DNA from 2 places in the Bacillus sp. NP247 genome. Region 1 is predicted to be linked to the other one. Evidence: riboswitches for the same ligand, from Rfam matches in the RefSeq annotation. Region 1 holds a riboswitch; the other holds the start of a gene.
The links. A riboswitch is a leader RNA that binds a small molecule or an ion and turns the genes downstream of it on or off. The one in region 1 is predicted to bind thiamine pyrophosphate.

Region 2: linked by a shared signal. The riboswitch ahead of tenA (thiaminase II) and the one ahead of KPL75_RS16260 (MTH1187 family thiamine-binding protein) in region 1 are both predicted to bind thiamine pyrophosphate.

What each region holds. Positions count from the first base shown of each region.
Region 1 is NZ_CP076653.1:3,095,562-3,101,146, reverse strand. It holds gene KPL75_RS16280 (hypothetical protein) at 1-608, opposite strand, end outside; gene KPL75_RS16275 (ABC transporter ATP-binding protein) at 675-1,424, opposite strand; gene KPL75_RS16270 (ABC transporter substrate-binding protein) at 1,421-2,419, opposite strand; gene KPL75_RS16265 (ABC transporter permease) at 2,416-3,189, opposite strand; gene KPL75_RS16260 (MTH1187 family thiamine-binding protein) at 3,161-3,481, opposite strand; TPP riboswitch at 3,583-3,684, opposite strand; gene KPL75_RS16255 (methyl-accepting chemotaxis protein) at 3,746-5,485, opposite strand.
Region 2 is NZ_CP076653.1:16,793-22,377, forward strand. It holds gene KPL75_RS00095 (pPIWI_RE module domain-containing protein) at 1-1,097, opposite strand, end outside; gene tenA (thiaminase II) at 1,428-2,117, opposite strand; TPP riboswitch at 2,246-2,351, opposite strand; gene ddlB (D-alanine--D-alanine ligase) at 2,425-3,339, opposite strand; gene KPL75_RS00110 (MocR-like pyridoxine biosynthesis transcription factor PdxR) at 3,344-4,792, opposite strand; gene KPL75_RS00115 (homoserine dehydrogenase) at 4,889-5,585, opposite strand, start outside.

The DNA.
Region 1 (5,585 bases):
TCTGAAATATGCTCTTCGTTTTGAAATTGTTGTACAGATTTCAATTCCTTCGTCTTAAAATCCGTTAAAAAGCCTATTACAGTTCGTCCATGTTCCTGTGATCTTTCTTCTAAATCAAACTGAATTGAATGCACAAAACCTAAAACGTGAAAGATTTGAGCATGTAATCCGACAGCAGCACGCTGTTCCATTAAGTTGTAGCACTCTCGCTTTAATACTTCTACCATTTCTAAAGAATTTCTATTAACTGTCATTTTGCCGACAAACATAATTTTTACAATATGAGCGACTGCCCCCATACTTTTTAATACACTCTCTAAAATTTCTACTGCGTCTTCTACATAACCATTTGAAATTATAGAATGAATAAATTCATCTAATACCGCTTGAAACTTTTTAACTAAATGTAAATCACGTAATTCTGGAACATCTTCTCTCAATTGATCTCGACCTTGAACCCACTTTAAAATTTTTGTCATTTCTTCTTCTTTTAATTCATGGTGTTCCATACCATATTTCATTAATAATATATGATTTTTTAATAAAGCTTTTCCTTCTTCAAGATTATCTGCAGTTAATGAATCCACTATTTTCTCGATAGATTGCATCTTTCTCCCCCTATATAAAAAAGCCTCTTAACAGTAATTATACCAAAAACTGTTAAAAGACTTTTTCTATTTTTTCATATAAGGAGCTAATACTCTCAAAATTTCTTCCTTATCCTTCTTTAACTCAAGTGATGTTAACATATCCATCATTCGTGGTCTAGGTAATTTCACTTGTACCTCTCCAACTATTGTTGCTGGTCTTTGAGATAAAATAAATATGCGATCAGAAAGTAAAATTGCCTCATCTAAGTCATGTGTAACCATAACAATTGTCTGCTTTTCTTGATGCCAAGAATTTAAAAGCCAACTGTGTACTTCCATTTTTGTAAATGCATCTAATTTTCCAAAAGGCTCATCCAGCAGCATAATTGGCTTTTCACATAAATATGTGCGAAGGAAACTAATTCTTTGACGCATGCCTCCTGATAACTCATCTGGATAATGATCCGCATATTCATCTAGCTCGAACTGCTTTAATGCTTCCATTCCTTCTGCTAGCCTTTGCTTTTTAGGCTTCCCTTCGATTTCCAATGGAAGTACTATATTTTGCAAGGCCGATCGCCACGGTAGTAATAAATCTTGTTGCGGCATATAACTTACAACATCTTGTTTTTTCACAAGTTCCTCGTTATAAAATACCTCTCCACTCGTTGGCTCTTCAACACTCGCGATCATATTTAACAAAGTGCTTTTTCCACAGCCACTTGGACCTACAAAAGAGACGAATTCCCCCTCCTGTATAGAAGCACTAATATTTGCTAATACATTCTTTCCATCGAAAGCTTTTACAATATCTTTTATTTTTAATCCACTCATTTTTCACTTGGAAGGAATTCATTTGTAAAGGCATCTTTCACATCAATTTTCTTCTTAATAACTTTGTTGTCATATAAGAAATTCATGTAATTCGTCCAAACTTCTTCCTTCTGTACTCCCCACGCTTTTGCATCATCTTGATACTTTGTACTTAACCACTTTTGACTTTCTTGTACTAATTCTTTATTCAAATCTGGAACAGCTTTAATTAAAATATCTGCAGCTTCTTTCGGTTCTTTAATTGCAAAATCATAACCTTCTGTCGTTGCAGTCATGAACTTTTTCACAAAGTCTTTATCTTGCTTCGTGTGTTTTTCACTTGTAATAATAACAGGACTATAGAAATCGAGCGCTGGATCTAAGTCTTTCACCATAATTGTATTTAATTCTTTTCCTTGACGCTTCGCTTCAATTCCATCCCATCCATAATAAATCCATTCAAAGTCTGCATCACGACCGATTGATTTAAAGAAATCCGTTTGTCCAAGAATAATTTTTTCAACTTTATTAAAATCAGCTTGATGTTTCTCCATAATCGTTTTTAACGTTGCTTCTTCTGCTGGTCCTCCCCAGCCGCCATAACGTTTACCTTCAAAATCTTTCGGTGACGTCATATTATCTTTTTTTAGCGAGGCAAAAGCAGAGGTATTATGCTGAATAATTGCACCAACAGAAACAACTGGGATTCCTTCAACACGAGCTAATGTTACATTTTCTTGTGCGCTTATCGCAAAATCTGCTTTCCCAGAAGCAATCATCTGCTCTGCCGTTACATTATCACCAGGCTGGATAATCTCTACATCAAGCCCTTGCTTTTTGTAATAATCTTTCGTTTGCGCTACATATAAGCCAGTATGATTCGTATTTGGAAACCAATCTAAAACGACTTTTACTTTTTTATCTTTACTTGAACTTTCTTCTTTCTTCGCCGGATTACATCCGGCAACAGTTACTGCTAATAATGTAGCTAACATAATTTTTAAACCTTTTTTCATTTTCTGCCGCCCTTTCTGTATATCCATGGTGCTGTTATTCTTGCCATAAATTCAACAATAAAGTACAGACATAATGTCACCATGACGATAATCGCTGCAACACCAAATACTCGAGCAGTTAAAAAGGATTTTGTAGCTCTCGTAAGCATAACCCCTAACCCTTCACTTGCACCGAGCCATTCTCCGATAATTGCCCCCATTACGCTATATGTAACTGCAATTTTTAAACCTGAGAAAAAGTATGGGAGTACTGCTGGAAACTTTACTTTCTGGTAAACTTGCCATTTCGTTGCCTTCATTGTTTGTAACAGTTTCAGCATATTTTTATCTACCGTTTGGAAACCTTCTAAAATGCTAAGCGCAATTGGGAAGAAACAAACAAGAATAACAACCATTACTTTTGGCAACATCCCGTACCCAAACCAAATAATAAATAATGGAGCGAGCACAACGATGGGAATTGTTTGCGAAATAACGAGCAACGGATTCATTAAAATCCGAAATAAAGGGATAACATCCATAATGATAGCAATACTCGTCCCAAGTATAATTGCAAAAAACAACCCAATTATTACTTCCTGTAACGTTTGCACTGTATTCGGTAATAGTAAATCTTTCATTCCAATTAGCTCTTGCACAATTGCAGACGGCTTCGGTAAAATCCACGGCTCAATTTTAAATAATGAAACAGATCCTTCCCATATAGCAATGAGAAGGATAAGCCAAATTGTTGTAATTATTTTAGATCGCTTCTGGTTTTGCATATTCATCACGGTACTTCCAAACTTTTTCGTCAATCGTTACGCCCGTACTTGGACGATAGTGAATTTTAATAGAAGTGATTACTTCTTCTGCTCCAGCATCGACGCAAGCTTGTTGCGCGCGTTTAATGACGTCAAGAAGTACATCTAATTCTCCTTCCAACGTTGTTTCCATTGCCCCTACTTCATAACGAACCCCCGATTGTTGTACAACTTCAATTGCTTTATCAACAACGGAATACACATCTTTATTCTTCGCTTGTGGTACTACTGAAAATGAAATTGTAACTTGTTGTGACATAATAAAATCCCCCTTACAAAATATGTTTTCAAAAAAAGAAAAGGCTTTCCTACCATGTAGGAAAGCCTTGTATACAAGTTATTCTATAATAACTTATGCTACATCACTTTAAAGTAACTCCCTACGCTGGCATTATCCAGATCAGGTTGAGGGTCGATGTACACTTACATCCTCTCAGCCAATTGGCTCCCCGGTTCTTAATTCGTTTTCATTGTAGCATGATTTATTTTATTGAACAAACAAAAGCATGCATAATCACTTCATTTAACTTTTGAATTCCCCAATTAACTCTTGTAACTCCTGTGAAAGCCAACTTAAAGAACTAGCTAATTCAGCAATATCTTGTACAGACATTTCCTGTTCTTTCATACTTTCTTGAACATTACTACTACTATTCGCATACTTATTTGCGATAAGTGATAGTTCATTTACAACACGAACAATATTTTGGCTATTTTGCAATATATCATTTGAATTGCTAGAAACAGCTCTAACTTGATTTGTAACAGTTTGTGCTGATTTCGAAATTTTTTCAAAGAAAGCACCACTACTTTCAACAAGTTTAGTTCCTGATTCTACTTCTTTTGAAGCTTTTTGCATTGAAACAACAGCTTCTTCCGTTCCAGCTTGTGTTTCCCCAATTAATTTTGCTATATCTTTTGCTGATGCTTCCGTCTGCTCTGCTAATTTACGCACTTCATCAGCAACAACGGCAAATCCCTCTCCAGTTTCCTCAGCACGTGAAGCTTCAATAGTAGCATGTAAAGCTAGCGAATTAGTTTGATTTGAAATACCTGTAATTTCAGTTACAATATCACTAATTTCTTTTGATCTTGCTTCCAAAGAATAAATAATAGAAGATAAATCTTGTACTGCATTTTGTATTATGTTCATTTGATTAATCGCCTGTTTAATAACACCATTTCCTTTTCCTGAATGATGCTCTATACCTTCAGACTCTTTCGCCATTTGTTTTGCAGCATTCGTTATCTCTTCCATCTTATCTTCCATTTCATATACAATACCTAAATACTGTGGTACTGAAGTTTCTTGTGACTGGGCGCCAGCTCTTAACTCAACCATAGAACTTACGATTTCTTGAACTGCCATGCTATTCTCTTTCGTACTCACTGACAATTCTTTTGAAGATGAGGAAACCTGTTCTGCTGTCTGCTTCACTTTATCTATAATTCCTTTAAACTTCTCAATTGTGTTATTAAAATACGAATTAATAATACCGATATCATCTTGCCTTTCCACTAATTCAATACTTAAATCTCCTTCACCCACTTTACGTAATCCTTCACGTAAATCTTGTAATGGAGCAAGTGAATTACGTACAATCAAGAATTGAATAAAAGTTGCAATTAAAACTGAAATACAAATAAACATTAAACCTTGTATAATGAATTTTTCCTTTGTAATAGGAACAATAGAGGCATCTACATCGGCTGCAACAATTGCCACAATATTATCTTCTCCATCTTTAATTGGCTCTAATATCGTTACCCATGATCCTAATGCGTCTTCATATACTACTGTCATGTTTGCTTTTTTCGTGCTCATTACCTTATCATATGCTTTCATCCAAAGATCTGGTTGTTTATAATAGTCCCCCGGCTTTACTTCAACAACATTTGCTAAGTCTGTAGACAAGTCGACGATTTGTAACTCACCTTTTTCATTTTCTTTTGCTCCAACAATATACGTTTGTCCAACACTGCTCAATTCTTCCGTTGATTCATCTAATTTCTCTGTTAACTTCTCTCTCTTTTCTCTTTCTGCCGTTGGATCTTTTGCAACATCTCTCACTATTTCTGCGTCTAATTTATGTAATACCGTATCTCCTGTTTCAAAAGAATGCCTTTCGAATATAGACATCATACTATTTTGAAACATGTTAAAACTTAACGCCCCCATACTACCAACAAGCGTCAAAATAACTAATACAGTTAACAATACATTCTTTTGAAGAAACGATAACTTATGCCAATATTTTTTCATTAACTTCACCTTCCCTAATATCTCCAGCAAAAAAAAACAAAATATAAGAATATTTTGTTTGAAAATGGTTCTCAATATGAATAAAGATAAAAAAAGACCA
Region 2 (5,585 bases), 2.2 Mb from region 1:
CCCTTTGGGGCAAATAAAGGTAATAACTCATTCTCATTATTAGTTAATACCTTTTCACATTCTGGAAGTAATGTGAAATATGGGAATATTTGTTGGAATTCATTAAAAAGTTCCACTTTTTCTCTTACTTTTATACCAAATTTTATTTTTGTTCCTTGAACTTTATATATATTTTCGTTATATGGAAGAAGCACTCTTACATTAGTTCCTCTAATATACTCTTTCGGACATTGGAGAATTTGCTCTAATTTAACCTCTCCCCCTATCCTATAATCATCTTTTAAGTTTCTAAAACGTTTAATCCACTTTATTCCTTTTTCAGCTTGTTGCACTTTTAACTTTACAAATCTTTGCTTTTTATTATTTGATTCAAATTCAGGAGTTGAAATCAGTATTTGGCTCCGCTTTCGCCCTAAAAGTATAGAGATATCTTTATGATTATATTGTTGATAAAACCTCCTAATCCCTACAGATACTTTTAATAGCGGAATATTCTCACCTCCACGAGTTACGTATTCAAACCGATATACATAAGCAAAATAATCATGTGTTTCTTCATCTTTAATTGGCTCAGACATCGCTTCAGAAACATATTGTGATCGCAGTGGCGAAAAATATATTTCTTCTTCATTCTTATTTTCCATACGTAAAGGCTTTTCGCAAAAAATATGAGTAATTAAAGCTGGTACCCATTTAGAAAACGTTTTTTTATCATGTAATACTGGTAAATTACTAATTAAGTCATACTGCCATTCTAAATGTGGTGGATCTATTAATTTATTCGGTTTCCAATCATGAATAACCTCATACCAGCTTTGGAAAATATAGTCTAACTGTTCTTGTTTCATTGGTTCTTTTGCTACAATCCAGGGCGTATCTTCCCTTAATATATATGGATTATGCTGAATGAATAATATATCAGAAAACATTTCATACAATCTTTCATTTAAAAGTTTTAATTTGCTCGTTAATAAAAATGTTCTATAATGTATCTCTACAATCTCAAGCCATTCAATAGGAAAATAAATATACGATACTTTCTCATTATAGAGGGGTTCTACTATATTTTTAAATGCTAATAACCGTAATTTTTCCATATTATTAATACTTCCTCTCTTAATTTATATTGATTATGAATAATACTAGAAAAGATACTAATTTTTTAAAGCATAAACGAATCAAATTTAAACCAAGCACATTGACGGAAATAACTAGATTGAATTTGAATATTTTAATAATATATTATTAAAATCTAATTAATAAAAAGTTACTATTAACATATAATTACCTCCTTATGTTACTCTGTATATTACAAAATCATTATAATACATTATTAATTTTTTTATCTATGATTTACAAAAAAATTACAGAAACTAAATATAATAAAAGGTATCACCTCTTGATATAGCGATACCTTTTATATACTCTTATCCAATTACATTTTTTACGTCTGTATTCACTGGCCATTTTTCTAAAGTATAAGCCATTTCCCAAAATGAATATTCATATTGACTACTAATAATGAAATGCTGTTTCATACGCTTCCGATCAGACTCTGTCACTTGTTCAGCGATAGCATCTAATCGTGTAATTTGCTCTTCAACTAAAGTACGGAACCAATCAGATCCATAAGCAGAAATCCACTCTTTATAAATTGGCTCTTCTGGCTGACACTCTTTTAAACGTTCACCAATTTCATAATATAGCCAATAGCAAGGTAAAATAGCTGCAATAATATCCCCTAAATGACCTTCATACGCAGCACGATACATATGTGAAGTATACGCATATGCAGTTGGTGCAGGGATAAAATTATCTTTTTCTTCTTTCGTAATTCCTAATTTCTTTGCGAAATTCTCATGTAATGATAATTCTGCTTCATATGTATTTTGAGCATGGTGCGCCATGCGAGCTGTCGTTTCTAATTCAAGAGCCTTTGCAGCTCCTAAAGTTTGTACTCTAGCAAAATGACTTAAATAATATGAATCTTGAAGTACGTAATAACGAAAACTTGCCAAATCTAACGTACCTTCACCAAGTTTTTTTACAAAAGGATGATGAAAACTTGCTTCCCAAATAGAATCTACTTCTTTACGTAATGTTTGTGAAAAAGTCATTTAAATTCCTCCAATAATGTATAAAATATACGTATTTATCCACAGTTATTAAACCCGTAAAACAAAAAAAAACTTTCTTTACAGGCGTAAAGAAAGTGAAATAGACAATATTAATGTATTCTTTAAATATAATCGTCTTCCCACTTCCCTACGCTGGTATTAACCAGATCAGGTACTAAGAGTCTCAAAATTACATTTGATCTCAGCCTACAAAAGGCCCCCCTAGTGGATAAATATTTAGTTGTCGTATTGTAATTATCATAGCATACTTCGTGGAACTATCAAAATTTTTAATTGTACACTTATCTTAAAAACCTTCTTCTTTCCTTACTTTTAATGAAGTTTCAATTATCATATCTAATAGTTTACTATAATTAATCCCCGCAGCATCTGCACTTTTTGGCAGTAAACTTGATTGTGTCATCCCTGGTAATGTATTAACCTCCATTACATATGGAATTCCGTCCTTCACCATCATATCTACCCTTGCATAAACACTACATTTTAATGCTTTATAACAAGCTAATGACGCTTTATTTACACGTTCCTGTATTTCAGCTGGAAGTTCAATAACTTCTTCAATTGTACTAACATCATCGTATTTTGCATTGTAGTCGAAAAACTCAGCTGCATGTCGAATTGAAACGACAGGTAACTGTTTACCATCAAAAATTGAACATGTAATCTCGTCACCTTTTATATACTTTTCAATTACCACTTCAGAATCCCATTCAAATACAGTTTCCAGCATTGAGATCAATTCATTTTTATTATTGACAATCTTTACGCCAACACTCGAGCCGCCAGAGTTTGGTTTTACCACTAATGGAAATCCTAACTTATCTAAATCATCAAGTTTTAGATCCTCCATTTTTGTAAGTTCAATCCAATCTGGTGTTTCTACTCCTTCATAACGTAAAATCTTTTTCGAAATATTTTTATCCATACATATACCGCTAGATAACATATTGCTGCCGCTATATGGAATACCTAAACTCTCAAGCGTCCCTTGAACCGTACCATCTTCTCCGTATTTTCCGTGTAATGCTAGCAATGCAAAATCAATGTCTTTCGCTTTTTCAATTAAATCCATTTTTTCATTTAACGTAATTGGAACGATTTCATACTTATTTTCATCTAAATGTGCAATCATTTCATTCCCAGTCATAATTGATACTTGTTTTTCAGAGGATACTCCTCCCATAATAACGCCAATTCTCATTTTCTCAACTCCAAATTTCATTTTTTAAAGTTTCACCAATTATTTGAATCCCGCTAACTATTTCTTTTTCCTTCAAACGTGAAAATCCTAATCGGAATGTATTCGCTCCCTCTCCATCAGAATAAAAAACATCTCCAGGAGAAAACGTTACGCCTTTCTCATAACACTTTTGTAAAAGTGTGCGGGCGTGAATTTTTTCTTCCAACTCTATAAACAAATGAAGTCCACCATCTCCAGTCATCCTTTTAAACGGAATGTACTGATTGCAAGCCCCAACAGCTAACTCATATTTTTTCTTATAAACAGATCTTGCCTTTTTTAAATATTTTTCAAAATATCCTTCATGTAAATATTGAAACAGAACAGCTTGATCTAGCGTAGATGTGTGAATGGTTCTTGCTCTTTTAACACTTTCTAAATAATGAATCAGTTCTTTATCTGCAATAATCCACCCTACACGTAAACCAGGGAAAAGTACCTTCGAAAAGCTACTAATATAAATCACATTATTACCAGCCCCAGCAAAAGTTAATAACGGCGCTAAATGTGAACCTGAATAACGTAATTCTTCATTGAACCCGTCCTCTATAATAGGAACCTTATATTTCGAAAATAGCCTCATCAATTCCGTTCTTTTCTCCGAACTCGTAACAATACCAGTTGGATTATGATAAGAAGGAATTAAATACGCAAAATCAAAATCCTTTTCATGTAAACTTTTTTCTACTTCAGTCGTATCAATACCATCATCATTCATATCTATCCCATGAACTTCAAGCCCATGTAATCGAAAAAGTTTCAATGCAGCATGGTGAGTTGGATTCTCACAAATAACACGCCCTGATTTCTTCGATAAGGAAGATAGTACAATATCTAATCCTTCTGTAAATCCATTTGTAATTAAAATATCTTTGTTCGAAATATCTACACCTTTCATTTCCATGTAATGAAGTAGATAATTCATTAACGGTCGATAACCTTTTGCATATCCGTAGTTCAATACGATATCCCCTTCAATGGACATACGAGTAAGAAAAGCTCTTTTGAAATTTTCAACATCAAATAGCTTTTCGTCCGGGGCTATACTATTAAAAACAATCATTCCTTTTTCCCAGCGAACACCATGTTTCATTAAATCTAATTCATCCGCTAATGTGGTAACTGTATTAAGTTTATTTTTCCAATCTATTTCAACAGACGAGGTGTTACTTATATCCACCTTCGCAACGAAATTTCCTTTTCCTTTAACTGCATAAATGAGCCCTTCTTGTTCTAAATCCGCATAAGCAGAGAGTACTGTATTTCTGCTCACCGATAATAATTCACTCAGTTCCCTTGTTGATGGGATTTTTTGATCACCGAGCAAATGCCCTTTCATAATCATCTTTTTTAAATAATCCTTTAATTGAATATAAACGGGACGATCTTTTACAACTTTAAAATCTTTAAACAATTTCTTACCCCCTGCAATTATTTTTGCATATTTATTTCATTCTCAAAAGGTCCACTACATATGTATTTTTTAATAATAGCGGTACGGTCAGCAAACCTATAAATCCTTTCGATACAAATTGATTACATCTTTTAAAGCGGCTGCGGCTGCCCCTCTTGGATTTGAGGCCCCTCCAAGCGTTGTCACTTGCCCCATTGAATCCGTAAAGAACGTAATTCCTTTTTCGGTACCATTTATACTTGCTAATGGATGTTCTTTCTCTAAATTACAAGGTTGTACGCTAAGGTTTACTTTTCCATTATCATCTTTATTTGCTGATGCAATTAATTTAATAGTTTTATTTTGTTCCTTCGCATTTTGAATTTGGTGCGTTGTAACATGCTCTAATCCTTTTATTTGCATGTCTTTAAGTGCATAATCTGTTCCCATTAAACTATTCGTCAAAAGTAATAATTTACATGCGCTATCCATCCCGCTTATATCTAATAACGGGTTTGTCTCCGCAATTCCTTTATTTTGTGCTTCTTGCAACGCTTCTTCAAAAGTTTTATCTTCTTCATGCATTCTTGTAAGAATATAATTAGTTGTCCCGTTTAATATTCCTTCTATTTTTTCAATATTGCAGCCAGCTAAACTAAATTGTCCAATATCTAATGTCGGCAGTGCTGCGGCAGTTGCGCCACTATATCGAATTCGTACATTCGCCATTTTTGCTGCTTCCTTTATTTCTCTCCAGTTTGTAACAAGGGCACCTTTAGAAATTGCCACTATATCCATATGTTTCTCAATCGCT